Regions from separate parts of the Desulfovibrio porci genome, predicted to be linked through region 1. Evidence: riboswitches for the same ligand, from Rfam matches in the RefSeq annotation. Region 1 holds a riboswitch; each other region holds the start of a gene.
The links. A riboswitch is a leader RNA that binds a small molecule or an ion and turns the genes downstream of it on or off. The one in region 1 is predicted to bind cobalamin.
Positions count from the first base shown of each region.

Region 2: another riboswitch for cobalamin. It lies ahead of FYJ44_RS00780 (anaerobic ribonucleoside triphosphate reductase); the one in region 1 lies ahead of FYJ44_RS05425 (FecCD family ABC transporter permease).
Region 3: another riboswitch for cobalamin. It lies ahead of FYJ44_RS02085 (sirohydrochlorin cobaltochelatase); the one in region 1 lies ahead of FYJ44_RS05425 (FecCD family ABC transporter permease).

Region 1 is NZ_VUMH01000004.1:85,855-91,603, reverse strand. Features, by position in the region: gene FYJ44_RS05440 (metallophosphoesterase family protein) at 1-677, opposite strand, end outside; gene FYJ44_RS05435 (5-formyltetrahydrofolate cyclo-ligase) at 792-1,397, shown strand; gene FYJ44_RS05430 (purine nucleoside phosphorylase YfiH/LACC1 family protein) at 1,388-2,152, shown strand; cobalamin riboswitch at 2,189-2,382, shown strand; gene FYJ44_RS05425 (FecCD family ABC transporter permease) at 2,523-3,584, shown strand; gene FYJ44_RS05420 (ABC transporter ATP-binding protein) at 3,617-4,459, shown strand; gene FYJ44_RS05415 (ABC transporter substrate-binding protein) at 4,479-5,297, shown strand; gene cobI (precorrin-2 C(20)-methyltransferase) at 5,294-5,749, shown strand, end outside.
Region 2 is NZ_VUMH01000001.1:172,723-178,471, reverse strand. Features, by position in the region: gene FYJ44_RS00790 (M16 family metallopeptidase) at 1-1,600, shown strand, start outside; gene FYJ44_RS00785 (peptide synthetase) at 1,772-2,653, shown strand; cobalamin riboswitch at 2,981-3,162, shown strand; gene FYJ44_RS00780 (anaerobic ribonucleoside triphosphate reductase) at 3,288-5,555, shown strand.
Region 3 is NZ_VUMH01000002.1:20,864-26,612, forward strand. Features, by position in the region: gene FYJ44_RS02075 (tripartite tricarboxylate transporter TctB family protein) at 1-463, opposite strand, end outside; gene FYJ44_RS02080 (helix-turn-helix transcriptional regulator) at 663-1,409, opposite strand; gene FYJ44_RS02085 (sirohydrochlorin cobaltochelatase) at 1,593-2,504, opposite strand; cobalamin riboswitch at 2,556-2,807, opposite strand; gene FYJ44_RS02090 (hypothetical protein) at 2,982-3,539, shown strand; gene FYJ44_RS02095 (30S ribosomal protein S1) at 3,870-5,588, shown strand; gene sppA (signal peptide peptidase SppA) at 5,698-5,749, opposite strand, start outside.

The DNA of each region.
Region 1 (5,749 bases):
AGCACGCGCAACTCCGCCGACAAGCGGCCGGAATTGGAGCGCAACACCACGTAGCCGCCCTGAGCCAGCGCGCCGGGATTGACCACCACGGTGCGGCCCACGCGGTCCACGGCTCTGGCCTCATGGATATGGCCGCAGAGGCAGATGTCGGGCTGGGCTTCCTCCAGAAATTCGCGCACCGCCGTGGAACCCACATGGACATCGCCGGGGATTACGTCGCAGGCCGTATCCTTGGGCGGGTTATGGGAAACCAGCACCGTGTGCGGATAGCGACGGGCGCGCTGCCAGCAGGCGTCCAGCCAGGTCGCGAAGGTGGATTCGGGAAACTCGCTGGGCGTGCCGAAGGGCGTGAAGGTGGAGGCCCCCACGCCGAAAATGGCCGTATCCGGCGTCAGTTCGCGGGTGATGGTATGCAGGTTCCAGCCCTGCTCGCTAAGCCATGTGTCCACTTCGGGCCGGTCCATATTGCCGATCTGAGCCCAGACCGGCAGGTCGCGGGCGCGCAGAGCCTCCATGACCAGTTCGGCCTGCTTGACGCCGCCGGTGATGGTCAGGTCGCCGGTGACGATGATGCCGTCAGCCTGGGCCAGTTCCGGAATCCGCTCGAAGCAGGCGGGCTCGTCGTGGATGTCGCCTACGGCGATCCAGAGATAATCCTGCGCATCGGCACTTGGCATGGCGTCCCATCCTTTGTTATAAGAATCGTAACGCAATCCTGCCATAACTCGCCACGGATGGAAAGGCCCGCCATGCATCCCACACAGCCCGCATTCACCTTATCCGCGGAACCCATGGAATCCGAGGCGTCCGTCGCGGCGCGCAAGGCCGCCCTGCGCGAGCGCATCCGCAAACTGCGCCGCAACCACCCGCCGGGCCTGGCGCGGGCGCGCAGTCTGGAGGCCCAGCAACGCCTGCTGGAGGCCCCCTGCTGGCGCAACGCGCGCTCCGTGGCGCTCTATGTGGCGCTCAAGGGCGAACTGTCCACCGACAAATTGCTGGATGCGGCCTGGAAGAGCGGACGCACGGTCTGGCTGCCGCGCGTCCGGCCCGAAGAGCCGGGGTGCATGGAATTCGTGGCCTGCACGGGGCCGGAGCAATTGCGGCCCGGCCCTTTCGGCCTGCGCGAACCGGAGGACAGTCTGCCGGGTCTGGGCCCGGAAGAGGCGGGCAAGGCCTTCAAGCCGGATCTGCTGGTGCTGCCGGGTCTGGCCTTTGACCGGCGCGGCGGCCGCCTGGGTTTCGGCGGCGGCTATTATGACCGCTTTCTGGACAGCGGACTGACCTGCCCGCGCGTGGGCCTGTGTTTCGCCTTCCAGATCACCAAAAACCTGCCCCTCGAACAGTGGGACCAGCGCGTGCACTATCTCTGCACGGAAGAGCAATTCCTGTGTCTGTAAATTACATTCCCTTTCAGTTCCCCGGCCTTGAAAACGTCCGCTGCGCCTTTCAGGTCCGCGCGGCCATGCCCGGCGGCAGGTATCGCGACGCGTATGACGGCGGCAACATCTCCTTCAGCACGGACGACGACCCGGACCGTGTGACGGGCAACCGCCGGGGCATGCTGGCGGCCTTGCAGGCGTGCGGGCTTGCGGCCTGGGCGGAACTCAATCAGGTGCACGGCGACGCGCTGGTCTTTGAGCCGGAAGCCGTGGCCTGCGAAGCCCGGCCCGCGGCGGAGGGCGACGGCATGGTCACCTCCCGGCCCGGCCTGGGCCTGCTGATCAAGACAGCGGACTGCCAGCCCATCTTGCTGGCGCATAAAAGCGGCCGCTATGTGGCGGCCCTGCACGCGGGCTGGCGGGGCAACCGTTGCGATTTTCCGGGCACGGGCGTGGCCCGTTTCTGCGCGCGCTATGATCTCAAAGCCCGCGACCTGCTGGCTGTGCGCGGTCCCAGCCTGGGACCTGGGCGGGCGGAATTCGTCAATTTCGAGCGGGAATGGAGCGACGACTTCCGGCCTTGGTTCGACCTGGACACGCAAACCATGGATCTCTGGAGTCTTACCCGCTATCAGTTGCGGCAGGCGGGCCTGCCCGAGCGCCAGATTTACGGCCTGGATCTCTGCACGGCCTCCAATACCGCGCAATTCTTCTCCTACCGGCGGGAGAAAAAGTCCGGCCGTCAGGCCAGCCTGATCTGGATCGCGGCCTGAGCCGCGCCCGCATTGACAGCGCGCCGCGCCGCGCCTAAGGTGCCTTGTGGCAACGGTAGCCGGACCCGCCGTAGCGGCGCGCACCGGCTTGAAAAGGGAATCCCGTGTGAAACGGGAGCGGACCCGCCGCCGTGAGATCCATCAACCGCGCCCCATCTTGCGCCACTGGAAACGGGAAGGCCGGGGCAAAGGGATCAAGCCGGAAGACCTGCCGTTGTCCCAACTGCCCGCCGTAAACGAGCATTTCAGGTGTTGGATGCTCAAGGCGCGGCAACGTCTCCGGCAACGGGTTTTTGCCGGTCAGGCAGAGGAAATACGGGCCTCTTCCAGTATGGAAGAGGCCTTTTTTTGTCCGCAAGCCCCGCAGTGTATGCCTACAGACGCCGCTTTTGCTTTTTCCAGGCCGCCCGAATCGCGGTCCCTGCGCCTTGCGCTGGCCGGACTGGCCGCGCTCTGGCTCATTTCTCTGCCGCTGGCCTGCCTGCCGGGGCCGTTCCCGCTGGGCGCGGGCGAGGTCTTTCAGACGCTGGCCGTCAGCCTGGGCCTGAGCGACGCGCCGGTGGACGCCTCCCGCCTGCTGGTGGTGGGGCAGATCCGTCTGGCGCGGGTCTGCCTGGCGGCCTTGTGCGGCGGGGCTTTGGCCGTGGCGGGTGTGGCCTTGCAGGGCGTGCTGCGCAATCCCTTGGCCGATCCCTTTACGCTGGGTATTTCCGCGGGCGCGGCCTGCGGCGCGAGCATGGCTATAGCGCTGGGCGGCGGTCTGGCCGTCTGGTTCGGACTCTCCCAAGCCGGGCTGGTGGCTCCCGCCGCCTTGGCCGGAGCCCTGCTGGCCCTGTGCGGCGCGTTGTGGCTGGGACGGAGCAGGGGGGATTTCAGCCGCGAAAGCGTGATTCTGGCGGGCATTGCCGTGGCCGCCTTTCTGGGAGCCCTGGTGGCTCTGGTCAAGGCCCTTAACGAAGAATCCGTGACCAGCATCGTGTTCTGGATTCTGGGTTCCCTCCAGGGACGGGGCTGGGACAGTCTGCCCCTGCTGCTGGGTACGTTTGCGCCGGGTTTGCTGGCTGTGGGGCTGGGCTGGCGGGCCCTGGACGTGCTTTCCCTGGGTGACGAGCAGGCCGCGCAACTGGGCCTCAACGTGGGCCGGGCGCGCTTCTGGTTCCTGGCCGGGGCCAGTTGCATGACGGCGGGGTGCGTGGCCGTGGCCGGGGTGATCGGCTTTGTGGGCCTGGTGGTGCCGCATGTGCTGCGCCTCTTGCTGGGGCCGGGACACGGTCCCCTGCTGACGGGCGCGTTTTTCGGCGGCGGTGTGCTGCTGATCTGGGCCGACGTGCTGGCCCGCAGCGTGTTGGGCGGCGGTCAGGAATTGCCCGTGGGCGTGGTCACGGCCCTGCTGGGCGGACCGTTTTTCGCCCTGCTAGTGCGGAGTCGCTGATGCCCGGCGAAAGACTTCTGTCCGAAAAAGTGATGCTGGACGTGCGCGGCCTGACGGCGGGCTATGGCGCGCGGCCCGTGCTGCGCGGCATAAGCCTGAAGGCGCGCGGCGGCGAAAGTGTGGCCCTGCTTGGACCCAACGGCAGCGGCAAGACAACTTTGCTGCGCTGCATTTCCGGCGTGTTGCGGCCCCAGGGCGGCGACATATGCCTGGCCGGCAAATCGCTGGAGCGCCTGCGTCCGCGTGAGCGCGCCCGGCTGGTCGCTGTGGTGCCGCAGCGTGCGGAATGTCCGCCCGGCCTGAGCGTGCGCCACATGGCGCTGCTGGGGCGCTATCCCTATCTCTCCTGGCTGGGCAGCTACGGGCGGCGGGATTACGAAGCCGTGGAGCGGGCTCTGGCCGCCACCGGAGCCGCCGGGCTGGTCGGACGCCGCGTGGACGAACTGTCCGGCGGGGAGCTGCAGCGGGTGCTGCTGGCGCGGGCTCTGGCCCAGGAAAGCCCGCTGCTGTTGCTGGACGAACTGGCCGCCGGTCTGGATCTGGCCCGCATGGTGGAGCTGTTCGACTTGCTGGAGCGCCGCCGGGCCGCCGGGGCCTGTGTGCTGATGGCCATGCACGACTGCAACCTAGCCTCCCTGTATGCCACCCGGCTGATCGGCCTGAAAAACGGACAAATGCTTTTTGACGGTCCCGCGTCCGAGATTTTTACCGAGGAGAAGCTCAGTGCCTTGTACGACATTCCCATCCGCGTTTTTCCGCATCCTCGTTGGGGACTGCCCCAGGCTCTGCCGGGCCGCGCATCCGGGCCGTGGAGCGGCGATTTTTCTGCCGCTGCTTCTGACCCTGACGATCCTGCTGCCGACGGGGCGGACTGAGGCCGCCGCGCCCATTGAAGTGACGGACGACACGGGCGTCAGCGTGCGGCTGGACAGGCCCGCCACGCGGATCATCGCCTTGTACGGCGCTTACAGCGAATTGCTGCTGGCCCTGGACGCGCGCAATCTGCTGGCGGCCCGCACCGTGGCCGACGCCCAGTTGCCGGAACTGGCGGACCTGCCCGCCGTCGGAACCCACATGCGGCCCAACGCGGAGCTGATCGTGGCCCAAAAGCCGGACCTGGTTCTCCAGCTTGCCGGACGGCGCGAGGCCCTGTTGCAGACCGAGGCTCTGCGCAAGCTGGGCGTCAATGTGCTGACCTTTGAAATGGATTCCTTTGACAAGATGTTCGGCGTGCTGGAGAAGCTGGGACGGCTCACGGGCCGGGAGCGGCAAGCCGCCGGGCTGATCCGGGACTGGAGCGCGCGCCTGGCGGCGCTGCGGGCGCGTAACGCGGGCCGGAAGCCGTTGCGCGTTTTTTATGAAGTACGCTATCCCAACCTGCTGGCCGCCGGACAGGGCAGCATCGTTAATGAAATTATCGCCGCGGCGGGCGGTGAAAACGTGGTCGGCGACGACAAAAAGCTGGTGCGTTTCAATGAAGAGGCCCTGATCCAGGCGGACCCGGACGCTTACCTGATCCAGAAGGGCCCCATGAATCCCGATCCGCAGCCGCTGACCGAACGCGCCCATTACCGGGATCTGCGCGCCGCGCGCGCGGGCCGCGTGCTGGTGGTGGACGAGGACCGCTTCGCCCGGCCCGGCCCCAGGTCCGTGGAGGCGGCGGAAGAACTGGAAAAATGGTTACACCCAGCGGATGAGCGAGAAAAGCAATGAACGGAACTCTTTACGGCGTGGGCGTGGGCCCCGGCGCGCCCGACCTGCTGACCCTGCGGGCCGTGAATGTGCTGCGCGCGGTGGATGTGATTCTGGCGGCGGCTTCGCCGCGCAACGACTATTCCGCCGCCCTGGATACGGCCCGGCCCCATCTTCGGCCCGACGCGCGTCTGCTGCGGCTGGAATTTCCCATGACCCGCGACGCCGGAGTCTTGCGGGAAGCCTGGCTCAAGGCCGCCCAGGCCGCACGCGAGGTGCTGGAAGGCGGCGAAAGCGCGGCCTTCCTGACCATCGGCGATCCGCTGATCTACAGCACTTTCGGTTATCTGCTGCGCACCCTGCGGGAAATCGCGCCCCATCTGCCGGTGGAAATCGTGCCGGGCATCACCTCCTTCCAGGCCGCCGCCGCGCGCACGGGCACGGTGCTCTGCGAGGGCGGCGAGAGCCTGCGC
Region 2 (5,749 bases), on a different contig from region 1:
GATCTTCTGGCGGGAATTGACCGGAGATCTGGCCAAACTCACGGCAAAGGACTTCAGCGCCGATGCCGTGCGCCGGGCCAAGTTCAATCTGGAGGACGGCATGGACCGGGCCGGGGAAACCCTCAACGGTCTGGCCTCCTGGAAGGGCGCCATCCAGTTTGATCTGGGCGGAGAGCAGGCGGAGCGCAATCTGCGTTTCACCCAGCGCAATGTGGATGAAAGCCAGTTGCAGAACGCCATTGCCCGCTGGCTTGCGCCGGAACAGGCGCGGGTGCGCGTGCTTGCGCCGGAAGGCGCGGCCCTGCCGGACCTGGACGCCATACTACAAAAGAACTGGCCCGCCGGGAGCGGTGCGCAAAAGACCTCCACGGCCGAAACGAGCGCCGGAAAACGCGAAGTGGTCCAGTTGGGACAGGGCCGCACCCTGATCCTGATTCCCGACGCCACGGTGCCCTATATCTCCCTTGATCTGATGCTGCCCGGCGGCCAGGCCCTGCTCAAGCCCGAACAGCAGGGCCTGGCCGACCTGACCGCGCGCCTGCTCACCGACGGCAGCGGCAAACTGGACGCCCAGGGCGTGGAGCGCTATTTCGCGGAGCGCGCGGCCGCCATTTCCGCCAGAGCGGGCTTGCAGACCTTTGGCATCTCCCTGACCGGGCCGTCACGCTTCAATGCCGACTATTTCAGCGTCCTGGCCGACGTGTTCTCCAAACCGCGCTTTGAGGCCAAGGAACTGCGGCGCGAGGTGGAGAACATGAAATCCGCCATCCGCCAGCGCGCGGACAGGCCCCTGGCCTATATGTTCGCTAAGCTGAATCCTTTTCTCTATCCCGGCGGGCAGTCCTACGGCTTTGACGGTCTGGGCACGCCGCAGAGTCTGGACGGCTTTGACCGCAAGGACGTGCAGGCTTTCTGGACCCGGCAGTCCGGCCAGCCGTGGGTGCTCTCCGTGGCGGGCAGTTTTGAGCGCGAGGCCGTGCTGGCTTTCGCCCGGAGCCTGCCCGCGCCTGAAAGGCGGGACTTTGCCGTGCCCGCGCCCGTCTGGGGTCGGGATAGAACTCTGAACCTGAATCTGCCAGGCCGCAACCAGGCCCATCTGTTGCAGCTCTTCAAGACCGTACCGCCCACCCACCCGGACGCGCCCGCCCTGATGTTGCTGCAGGCCGTGCTGTCGGGCCAGAGTGGTCTGTTGTTCAGCAGCCTGCGCGACGAACAGGGGCTGGGCTATACCGTGACCGCCTTTAACCGCAGCATGCCGGAGACGGGCTTCATGGCCTTCTACATCGGCACCACGCCGGACAAGGTGGAACAGGCCCGCAAGGGTTTCGCCGGCATCATTGCCGAACTCAAGGCCAAACCCCTGCCCAAGGCCCTGCTGGCCGCCGGAAGCAACCGTCTGCTGGGCGAATACCTGCGCGACAGGCAGAGCCTGGCGGACCGCGCCGGTGAAGCGGCCACGGACGCCGTGCTGCGCTATCCGCAGGATTTCCAGAAGCAACTGCTGGACAAGGCAGCCGCTTTGACCCCGGCGGATGTGCAGGCCGTGGCCCGCAAGTACCTGGAACCGGCCAATGCCTATGAGGTGACCCTCTTGCCGTAGCATTCGTGCTTGACGTTTGAAACGCACGCCCCGCCCCGGTCAGCAATGCACTACCGCGGCGGGGCGTTTTCGCGTCTTTACAGGGGCTGTCCGACTGGGTTATCTATGAAGCATCCTTGGAAAATAACGAACATGATCCGCATCTCATGGAGATGACAGGAGCTCCGCTTCATGTCTCACTGCCTCTGGCGTCCCGATATTGCCGCCGCCCTGGAATACGTGCGCGACCGAGCCATTCCGGTCAGTCTCACCTATGACGGACGCCCGCGCGAGGCTGGGCCGCTGCTCTGCCTCGTGACCTTCACTGCTCGCGACATCACGGTTCTGAGCATGGCGGAAACCCCGCTTCCCGCTGAACTGAGCGGCGGGGAATGCCGGATCTATTTCAAGCCGGACATGGAAGCCGAGCCGGAAGAAATCCCGGAGGACGGGGAAGAGCGCGGCAAACACAGCGGGCCGCGCCATGGGTTTTACTGCTCCTGCCGAGTGCGGGAGGTGCGGCGCGATGCCCGGAACCGGTTGACGGAGATCATCGTCAAGACGCCGTTCCGTTTTTTGTGGCGGGAACTGCGCCGCCATGAGCGGCTGCGCGTGCGGCCGGGCATGCTCAATAAATTCCGCTTCTGGTTCGCGCCCATGCTGCCGGAACAGCGCGGTCAGGTGCAGGTCTACATGAGCCACTACAGCCGGGAATTGGAGCAACAGATACAATTGATCGACGTTTCCGCCGGCGGCGCCTTCGTGCGGCTGGTCAATTACGAACTGCTTCATGCCATGGACATTACTCAGGATACGCTCTGCCTGCTTTATCTGGACTGCAACGGGCCGGAAGGCGTCTTCCGCAAATTTTTCCTGGCCGCCAGCAGTACGGCCGTCTGCCGCAATAAAAAAGATACGGCCCTGAACCTGCATCTGCGTTTTGTGCGCTATCTGTCCGCAACGCGTCGGGATGAAACTCTGGACTGGCGGCCTGTGGGTGAGGAGGGCGCGCCCGGCCTGGCTTTCTGGATAGAAAGCCAGCTCGGCAGGGAAGCGGGCGGCGCGGCGGAATAGCCCGCCTTTGCAGTTTTCCGCAGAGGATATGACCCGTTTCGAATCCCTTGCCGTCCAGATACTCAACGGCCGCACTGTCCGGAGAAGCGCCCATTTTCATGACAGCCAGAGCCTCCAGATGTGACCTGCCTCCCGGCAGCCGCCTGTAGCGCGAAACCGCCGCTCATCCCGCCGGCCCGGCCTTTTTCGCGTCGCGGGCGATCATGCCGGGTTTGACGCGTCGTGTCGTCTGTTTGTGAAAAAAAATACATTATAATTCAATATGTTATCACGAAGCAAGGAAGGCTTTTTTCGCGCTTCGCATTGACAGAAGGGGGGGGTTTTGACTATCTCTAGACTTACGGAAGCGCCCTTCGGGGCTTCATAGGGAATCCCGTTCAAATCGGGAGCGGACCCGCCGCCGTACGCCGAACTGATGCCGCTTTTCCCCGTGCGCCACTGGACATGTTCCGGGAAGGCCGAAAAGTGAGCCGGCAAGCCGGAAGACCTGCTTTCGTACATCGTTTCTGTGGATGGATCATCGGCAACGGGGCTTTTGCCGACAGATCCGGCAATGAGGACAAGCTTCCTCCTCCGCCCGTCTCTTGGGGGGAGGTATTTTTACCGTACCAGCCCCCCATGCCCGGAGTTTTTCATGCCCGCCACTATCATTAAACGGGACGGCGCGTCCGTGCCCTTTGATTCCGTCAAGATTCTCAACGCCATCACCAAGGCCAATCAGGCCGTGGGCGGCGAAGACATGTCCCCCACGGACCTGCTCTTCGTTACGGAAAAAGTCTGCAAAAAGCTGGACGAGCGCAATCTCTGCAGCGTGGAGGAAATCCAGGATGTGGTGGAAGAAAGCCTGATCCAGTACGATTACGCCAAAACCGCCAAGGCCTATATTCTTTACCGCGCCGAGCACGCCAAGATGCGCAACGCGGAATCCTATCTCATGGATATTTATAAAAAATTGACGTACTCCCCGGCCATCCGGGAGGACATCAAGCGGGAGAACGCCAATATCGACGGCGATACGGCCATGGGCACCATGCTCAAATACGGCTCCGAGGGCTCCAAGTTTTTCATCGACAACTACATCCTGCCCAAGGACGCCTCGGCCGCGCACGGCAATGGCGACATTCACATCCATGACAAAGATTTCTACATGCTCACGGAAACCTGCTGCCAGATTGACCTGATCCCGCTGTTCAGAAACGGGTTCTCCACCGGGCACGGCTATCTGCGCGAGCCCAATTCCATTGAAAGCTATTCGGCCCTGGCCTGCATCGCCATTCAGGCCAACCAGAATGAAATGCACGGCGGCCAGAGCGTGCCGCATTTTGATTTCGCCATGGCGCCCGGCGTGGCCAAAACCTACGCCAAGGAATACCGCAAGGCTTTCTGCGCCTGTCTGCGTATCGCGGGCGGCCTGGACGCCGCCTCGGCCGAGACGCTGGCCGGGGAACTGCTGGAGGCCGCCGGTCTGAGCCCGGCCGTCGCCATTGACGAGGCCGGGGCCGAGGCGCTGGCCCGCGCCCTGGCTGAGCACGCGTCCGCGCAGTGGCGGGAGTTGGCCGGGCGCGCCCACACGTATGCCGTGGAGGAAGCCCTGGGCAATACGGACCGCCGCGTGTATCAGGCCATGGAGGCGCTGATTCACAATCTGAACACCATGAATTCCCGGGCCGGAGCCCAGGTGCCGTTCAGTTCCATCAACTACGGCACGGACGTCTCCGCCGAGGGCCGCATGGTTATGAAAAACCTGCTCCTGGCCACCCAGGCGGGCCTGGGCAACGGCGAAACCTCCATTTTTCCGGTGCAGATTTTCAAGGTCAAGGAAGGGGTCAACTACAATCCCGGCGATCCCAACTACGATCTGTTCAAACTGGCCATGGAGACTTCGGCCAAACGCCTCTTCCCCAATTTCAGCTTCCTCGACGCGCCGTTCAACTTGCAGTATTACAAGAACGGCGATTACAATAGCGAAGTGGCCTATATGGGCTGCCGCACGCGCGTGCTGGGCAACGTGCACGACCCGGAGCGCCAGGTGACCTGCGGGCGCGGAAATTTGAGCTTTACCTCCGTGAACCTGCCGCGTCTGGGCCTGGAGGCCCACGGCGACGTGGAGAAATTTTACGCCCTGCTGGACGACAAGATTGATCTGGTCTTCCGCCAGTTGCTGCACCGGCTCAAGATCCAGAGCGCCAAGAAGGTGCGCAATTATCCCTTCCTCATGGGCAACGGCATCTGGCTGGATTCCGGCAAACTGGACTGGGACGACAGCATCGGCGAGGTGCTCAAGCACGGCACCCTGACTGTGGGCTTCATCGGCCTGGCCGAGGCCCTCAAGGCCCTGCTGGGCGTGCACCACGGCGAGAGCGAAGAGGCCCAGAAGCTGGGCCTGGAGATCATCGGGCACATGCGACGCCGCGCCGACGATGAGGCGGAAAGGACCGGCCTGAATTTCTCGCTTATCGCCACTCCGGCGGAAAGCCTGAGCGGGCGCTTCGTGGCTCTGGACCGGGAGCGCTACGGCAGCATTCCCGGCGTCACGGACCGCGACTATTACACCAATTCCTTCCACGTGCCGGTCTACTATCCCATCAAGGCCTTTAAAAAGATCCAGCTGGAAGCGCCCTACCATGCCATGACCAATGCCGGACACATCACCTATGTGGAACTGGACGGCGATACCTGCAAAAATCTGCAGGCCTTTGAGCGGATCATCCGGTACATGCACGATCAGGGCGTGGGCTACGGCTCCATCAACCATCCGCTGGACCGTGACCCCGTCTGCGGCTATACGGGCGTCATCGACGACGTCTGCCCGCGTTGCGGCCGCCGCGAGGGCGAGGGCGTGAGCCTGGAAACGCTGCGGGAACTGCGCAGGAAATTTCCGCAGACCCCCAAATGGGAATGAGCAGGCGGGGCGGATCACCATGCGATTGAATCCCGGTTCTCCGGAACCGGGGAAAACATTTTATAACGTTAGAGCAATATAACGTTACATTGCTTTGGCGGCTGCGAGAGCAGTCGCCCGCCACGAAAGGCGTAAGCGCAAGTTATTCGCGCTGTTGAGCGCGGAAGTGACCGGCTTCAAGCATTAAGAATGTA
Region 3 (5,749 bases), on a different contig from region 1:
CGAAGGCGAAGGCCACGAAGGAGGGCAGCAGAATATGCCAGCGCCGCCCGTGCAGCAGCCAGGCCACGCCCGCCATGGCCAGAGGCGTGGCGATCAGGAAGCCGCAGTATTCCATGAGGTAGCGGTAAGCGTAGAGAATCAGGATATAACTGAGAAAGCCGCGCGCGGAACCGGCCTGCCCCATGGCGGCCAGATCCTCGGCTTCCGCCGCCGCTGCTGCGGGATCGGCTGGCGGGCGCGCAGCCGTTTTCTTTTTGAGAAAGACGTAGGCCGCGAAAAAGCAGAACAGAAGTGACAACACTGCGATGCAGACCACGATGAAACCGGGAAAGGTGCGCGGACTGACCACCGACGGCAGGCCCACGTCGATGAAGATGTCCATGTTGTACAGGAAAATAAGGCTGACTATCAGAAGGAAGGGAGCGGCGATGAGGTCCGCCAGTCCGGTGTCGTCCGTGTCCATGATTCCCTCCTGCGAGCTGCGGTGTTGGGGGACTGCCGGGTACGGAGTCAGCATGGCACGGGCGCGCGAAAAGTGTCAACAAAAAATTTTAATTTAAAAAGTTTTGTAAATATAGATTCCGGCGGGGCGGACAAAAAAACAGGCCGCCCTGACGGAGATTCCGTCGAGGCGGCCCGGCGTGGGCGTCGTTGATGGCGCGCTATTCGGACGACTCTTTCTTGAGCTCGCGCATGTAATTATAGACCGTATAAATGGAAACCTGCATGGTCTTGGCCAGATACTGCACCATTCCCTTGATCAGAAAAGCGCCTTCCTCGTCGAGAATGCGGATGAAATTCTTTTTTTCCTCGCGGTTCATGCCTGCCGGATGCTTGCCTGCCCGTTTGATGGCCGTCTCGATGATCGCCTCGCTGGTTTCCCCCATGCAGGAGGCGAAGGCTTCGCTCACGACCTTGCCGGGCTGGCTTTCATAGTGCATGACCGAGTGCAAAACCGACTGAAAACGCTCGAAGCCGGTCAGATCGAAATTAAGGCAAAAGGCCCCGATGACGGCACCCCGGCTGTTGCGGATGAAGCTGGTGGAGGATTTGAGCGTTTTGCCAGAGGGCGTGGACGTGGGATAGGCCACGATGTCTTCCACCCCGTTGCCGCCCTGCCGCCAGGCCTTGGTCACGATGTTGGTGATGGGCGCGCCGGGTTTGCGCCCGGTCAGCGAGCCTTCAATATGGATCAGAGAGTGCTCCAGGTCGCGGAAGTCATGGACGGCCACTTCGCAAAGATGCCCGAAGGTACGCACCACCACGCCCGCGATGTGGATGGCGTTGTTGAACAGTGCCCGTTCCTCCGGGCCGTATTCCATGCGGCGGGCGGTCTCCGGAACCGGCGCGGAAGAGGCGCTTTTTTTGTCCCGGCGCGCGGGCCGCGTTTTTTTGATCGGCTTGGGCATGTAAAAACCTCCGGGCTTGCGGCACGGGAGCCGCAGGCCGCATCAAGGAGCAGGCTACTGTAAATCCCGGCGCTTTGGTAGCCCCTTCCGCCGCGTCCGGCTCGAAAAAGGCCGTCCGCTTCCTTGGCGCGGAAGCGGACGGCCCTTGGATACCGGCGGATGGTTCCGCTTTGCGAACAGCTTTTACTGCTTCTTGGGCTCCTTGGTCAGATCGTCCACATTTTCTTTGGCATGAGCCACAAAGACATCGCGCACGCCGGGCACTTGGCCCAGGCCCTTGAGGTTGGTCTCCACCTGAAACCCGGCGGCCTTGAGCCTGGACGCCCAGGAGTCTTCCTCGTCCCCGGCCAGATCGTTGCGGGCGTGGTCCCCGGCCACCACCATCAGAGGCTGCAGCCAGACTTTTTTGACCTTGTGGGCCTTGAGTTCGGCCAGCAGGTCGTCAAAACCGCGCGCGCCTTCCACTGTGGCCATAAAGACCAGAGGATCGCTTTCCTTGAACGAGGCCCGCATGCCCTCAAAAACCAGATCCGCCCGGCCGTGGGCCTGACCGTGTCCCATGAGCACCACGGCTTCGCCCTTCTGACGTTTGTCGCCCATGTCCGCCAGCACGGCCTTGGATACGCGCAGGGCGTCCTTGTGCGATTCCAGCAGGGGGCGCCCCAGATAGACGGCCTCAAAACGGCCGGGATGCTTTTGCAGGTCAAGCAGCACCGCCCGCTCCAGCTCCGTGAATTCTTCGCCGGGCATCACGTGCAGGGACTGCACGCGCACCAGCTTCACGCCGCCCTTGGCTAGTTCGGCAAGCCCGTCGCTGATGCCGCCCACCGGACGGCCCTGCTTGGCCAGTTTGCGGCGGATGATCTGCGAGGTGTAGGCCCAGACCACGGGGCTGTCCGGAAATGCGGCCTTGAAGCTCGCGTCCACGGCTTTGAACGAGGGCAGGGCTTCGGGCACGCTGGTGCCGAAAGCCACCAGCAGCACGCCTTCCTTGGGGGCTTTCCGCTCCGCCGCCTGGACGGACGCGGCCATAAGGGCCAGCAGGAGCAGGAAAAGCGGCAGGAAGCGCGGAAATTTGCGCAGGATACAAGACATGGCGACCTCCTCAATCGTGCGTTGAAAGGTGATGTATGATGGCCGTCGGCGCACTGAACGCCTTGGCCGGCGGGTGTTCGGACTTGAGGGATATGGAGGTCGGCGTCCCGCGAGATTTCAGGACAACGGCCCCGCGCCTCGGCTTCGCCTTCACCGTATGGACGGCTGGCTGTCGCGTCCCTCCGGAAACCTTCCGGGGGACGAAGAAGCTCTGTACCCTCTTACCGCAGCGCGACTGTTTCCGATTCGCACGGAATTCCCCGCTACAGACGGCAGAGGACAACAGGGGGGCGCAAAAGTCAAGGGTCGGCCTGCCGCCATTGCCGGACGGACCGGGCTCCGGACTGTTCCACGGCAACGGCCACGACCCTCGGCAAAATCCCGCCCACGGGTGCGCCCCAAAACGGTTGCGTGTCCCGGCGCGGGCCATATCGCCGAGGCCTTGGCCCGGCATGGTTTTCAGGATATGCTGGAACCATGAGTACGTCGTCTGATGCTCCCCCGGCTTTTCCGGCCGCAATGTTGTCCGAGGCCACAGCCCTGTTGCGCCGGGGCGTGCTGCTGCCCGCGCGCGGCGAGGATGCCGCGAACTTGGGGCTCTTTCTGACCCGTGGTCTGGGCCTGGAGCCCGCCTATCTGGAGGAGCGGGTCCAGACCCTGCTGCGTAACGGTCTGGCCGTGGATGATTTCGCCGTGCCGCTGGCCGCCGGCGACCGGCTGGCCCTGTCGGCGGCCATGCCCGGCGTGGCCGGGGCCGCCCTGCGACGGGGCGGCTGGTACGCGGCCATGCGCGCCGGCATCACCCAGCGGCCGGACAATGCGCCTTCTGTCCCGTCGGCTCCGGCGGGGGCGACGGTCTGGATTGAGCTGCGCTGCTTCAACAGCATTGCCGAGGATCTGGCCGGGCATCTGCTGCGCCGGGGGCTGGCCGCTCGGCCCGATGACGTGGGGCCCTCCCTGCGCCGTCTGGCAACGGCTCCGCCCGCCGGGCCGGCGTTGCCGGAACCGGCCCTGCTCTGGCTCATGGCCTGTTGACCCGACGTCTTTTCTCCGCCGGTTTTGCCGAATATGGCCATTGCTGTCGTGTGCCGATCATTGCCGTGCCGGGCCCACAGTGTGGCCGCTCTGACCCGCAAGGCAGCCCAAGCAAAGGGGCGCGCCGGCGGTTGAGACTGGAGCGCGCCTCTTTTTTTGAATAGACAAAAGGAGCGTGCCCTTGCCGGAGAGCAAACGTCCAGCAGTGCCAATGCGGAAGCCATCATCCTCCGCAACGCCGCGCCGGACAATTTTGCTTGTGCTTTTTCCAGCGCTCTGATAATTTTTCCCACTCTCACAGTGAGGGGAAATTATTTGGAGGCATGGCAGATGGCAGACAAGGAAACCGGGCACGACGAAATCAATTTCGAAAGCGCCCTCGAAAACTATCTCAATCCCGATTTTGGCGACCTTGAAGAAGGCTCCATTACCAAAGGCGAAATCGTCCGCGTGGATGACGACAACGTGCTGGTGGACGTGAATTTCAAGTCCGAGGGGCAGATCCCCGCGGCTGAATTCCGCGACCCCGCCGGCAACATGACCGTCAGCGTGGGCGACCGGGTGGACGTCTATGTGGTGCGCAAGAACGAAATGGACGGCACCATCACCCTCTCCTTTGAAAAGGCCAAGCGCATGCAGGTCTTCGACCAGCTCGAGGACGTGCAGGAAAACAACAGGGTCATCAAGGGCCACATCGTGCGTCGCATCAAGGGCGGCTACACGGTGGACATCGGCGGGGTGGAGGCGTTTTTGCCCGGTTCCCATGTGGATCTGCGTCCCGTGCCGGACATGGACGCCCTGGTCAACCAGGAATTTGAATTCCGCGTGCTCAAGATCAACCGCCGCCGCAGCAACGTCATCGTGTCCCGCCGCGTGCTGCTGGAAGAGGAGCGCGATTCCAAGCGGCAGGATCTGCTGCGCACCCTGGAAGAGGGCCAGATCGTCCAGGGCAAGGCCAAGAACATCACCGAATACGGCGTGTTCGTTGACCTCGGCGGCCTGGACGGCCTGCTGCACATCACGGACATGAGCTGGAAGCGCATCCGCCATCCCAAGGAAATGATCACCATGGGCCAGGAACTGACCCTCAAGGTGCTTTCCTTCGACCGTGAGAACAACAAAGTTTCTCTGGGCCTCAAGCAGCTGGTGCCCGATCCCTGGCAGGACATCTCCGCCCGTTTCCCCGAAGGCGCCAAGTGCACCGGCAAGGTCACCAATCTGGTGGACTACGGCGCGTTCGTGGAACTGGAGCCCGGCGTGGAAGGCCTGGTGCACATCTCCGAAATGTCCTGGACGCGCAAGCTGCGTCATCCTTCCCAGATGGTCCACACCGGCGACGAGGTGGAAGTGGTCATCCTGGGCGTGGACGGCGAAAAGAAGCGCATCAGCCTGGGCATGAAGCAGGTGCGTCCCAATCCCTGGGAACTGGTGGCCGAGAGATACCCTGAAGGCACTGTCCTTGAGGGCGTCATCAAGAACATCACCGAGTTCGGCATGTTCATCGGCATTGAGGACGGCATTGACGGCCTCATCCACGTTTCGGACATCTCCTGGACCAAGAAGGTGCGCCATCCCAACGAGCTGTACAAGGTGGGCGACACCGTGCAGGCCAAGGTGCTCACCGTGGACCAGGAAAACGAGAAGTTCACCCTGGGCGTCAAGCAGCTGGTGGACGATCCCTGGGGCCATGTGCCGGATACCTATCCCGTGGGCTGCACCATCAAGGGCGTGGTAACCAACATCACCGACTTCGGCCTCTTTGTGGAAGTTGAGGAGGGCATCGAAGGTCTGGTGCATGTCTCCGAGCTGTCCGGCAAGAAGGTCAAGACCCCGGCGGAAATCTACAAGGAAGGTCAGGAAATCCAGGCCAAGGTCATCCATGTCAGCGCCGAAGAGCGCCGCCTGGGCCTCTCCATCAAGCAGATCAAGGATGAAGAGGAACGCCGCAAGCCCAAGGAATTCCATTCCGGCCCGCAGGAAGCGGGACAGAGCCTGGGCGACCTGCTCAAGCAGAAGTTCGAGGAAAGCGAGAACAGCGAAAACAGCTAGGGCTGTTGACATACGGCAACTAAAAAGGGCGTCCCTGCGGACGCCCTTTTTAGTTCATGTGGTTTTTTGCATTGAACGTTTTTTTGCCGTCCTGTTTCCCTCGCGGGACTCAGAACTGGTACAGGAAAACCGGCGTGCGCCAGTCGCCGACGGTGGTCGAG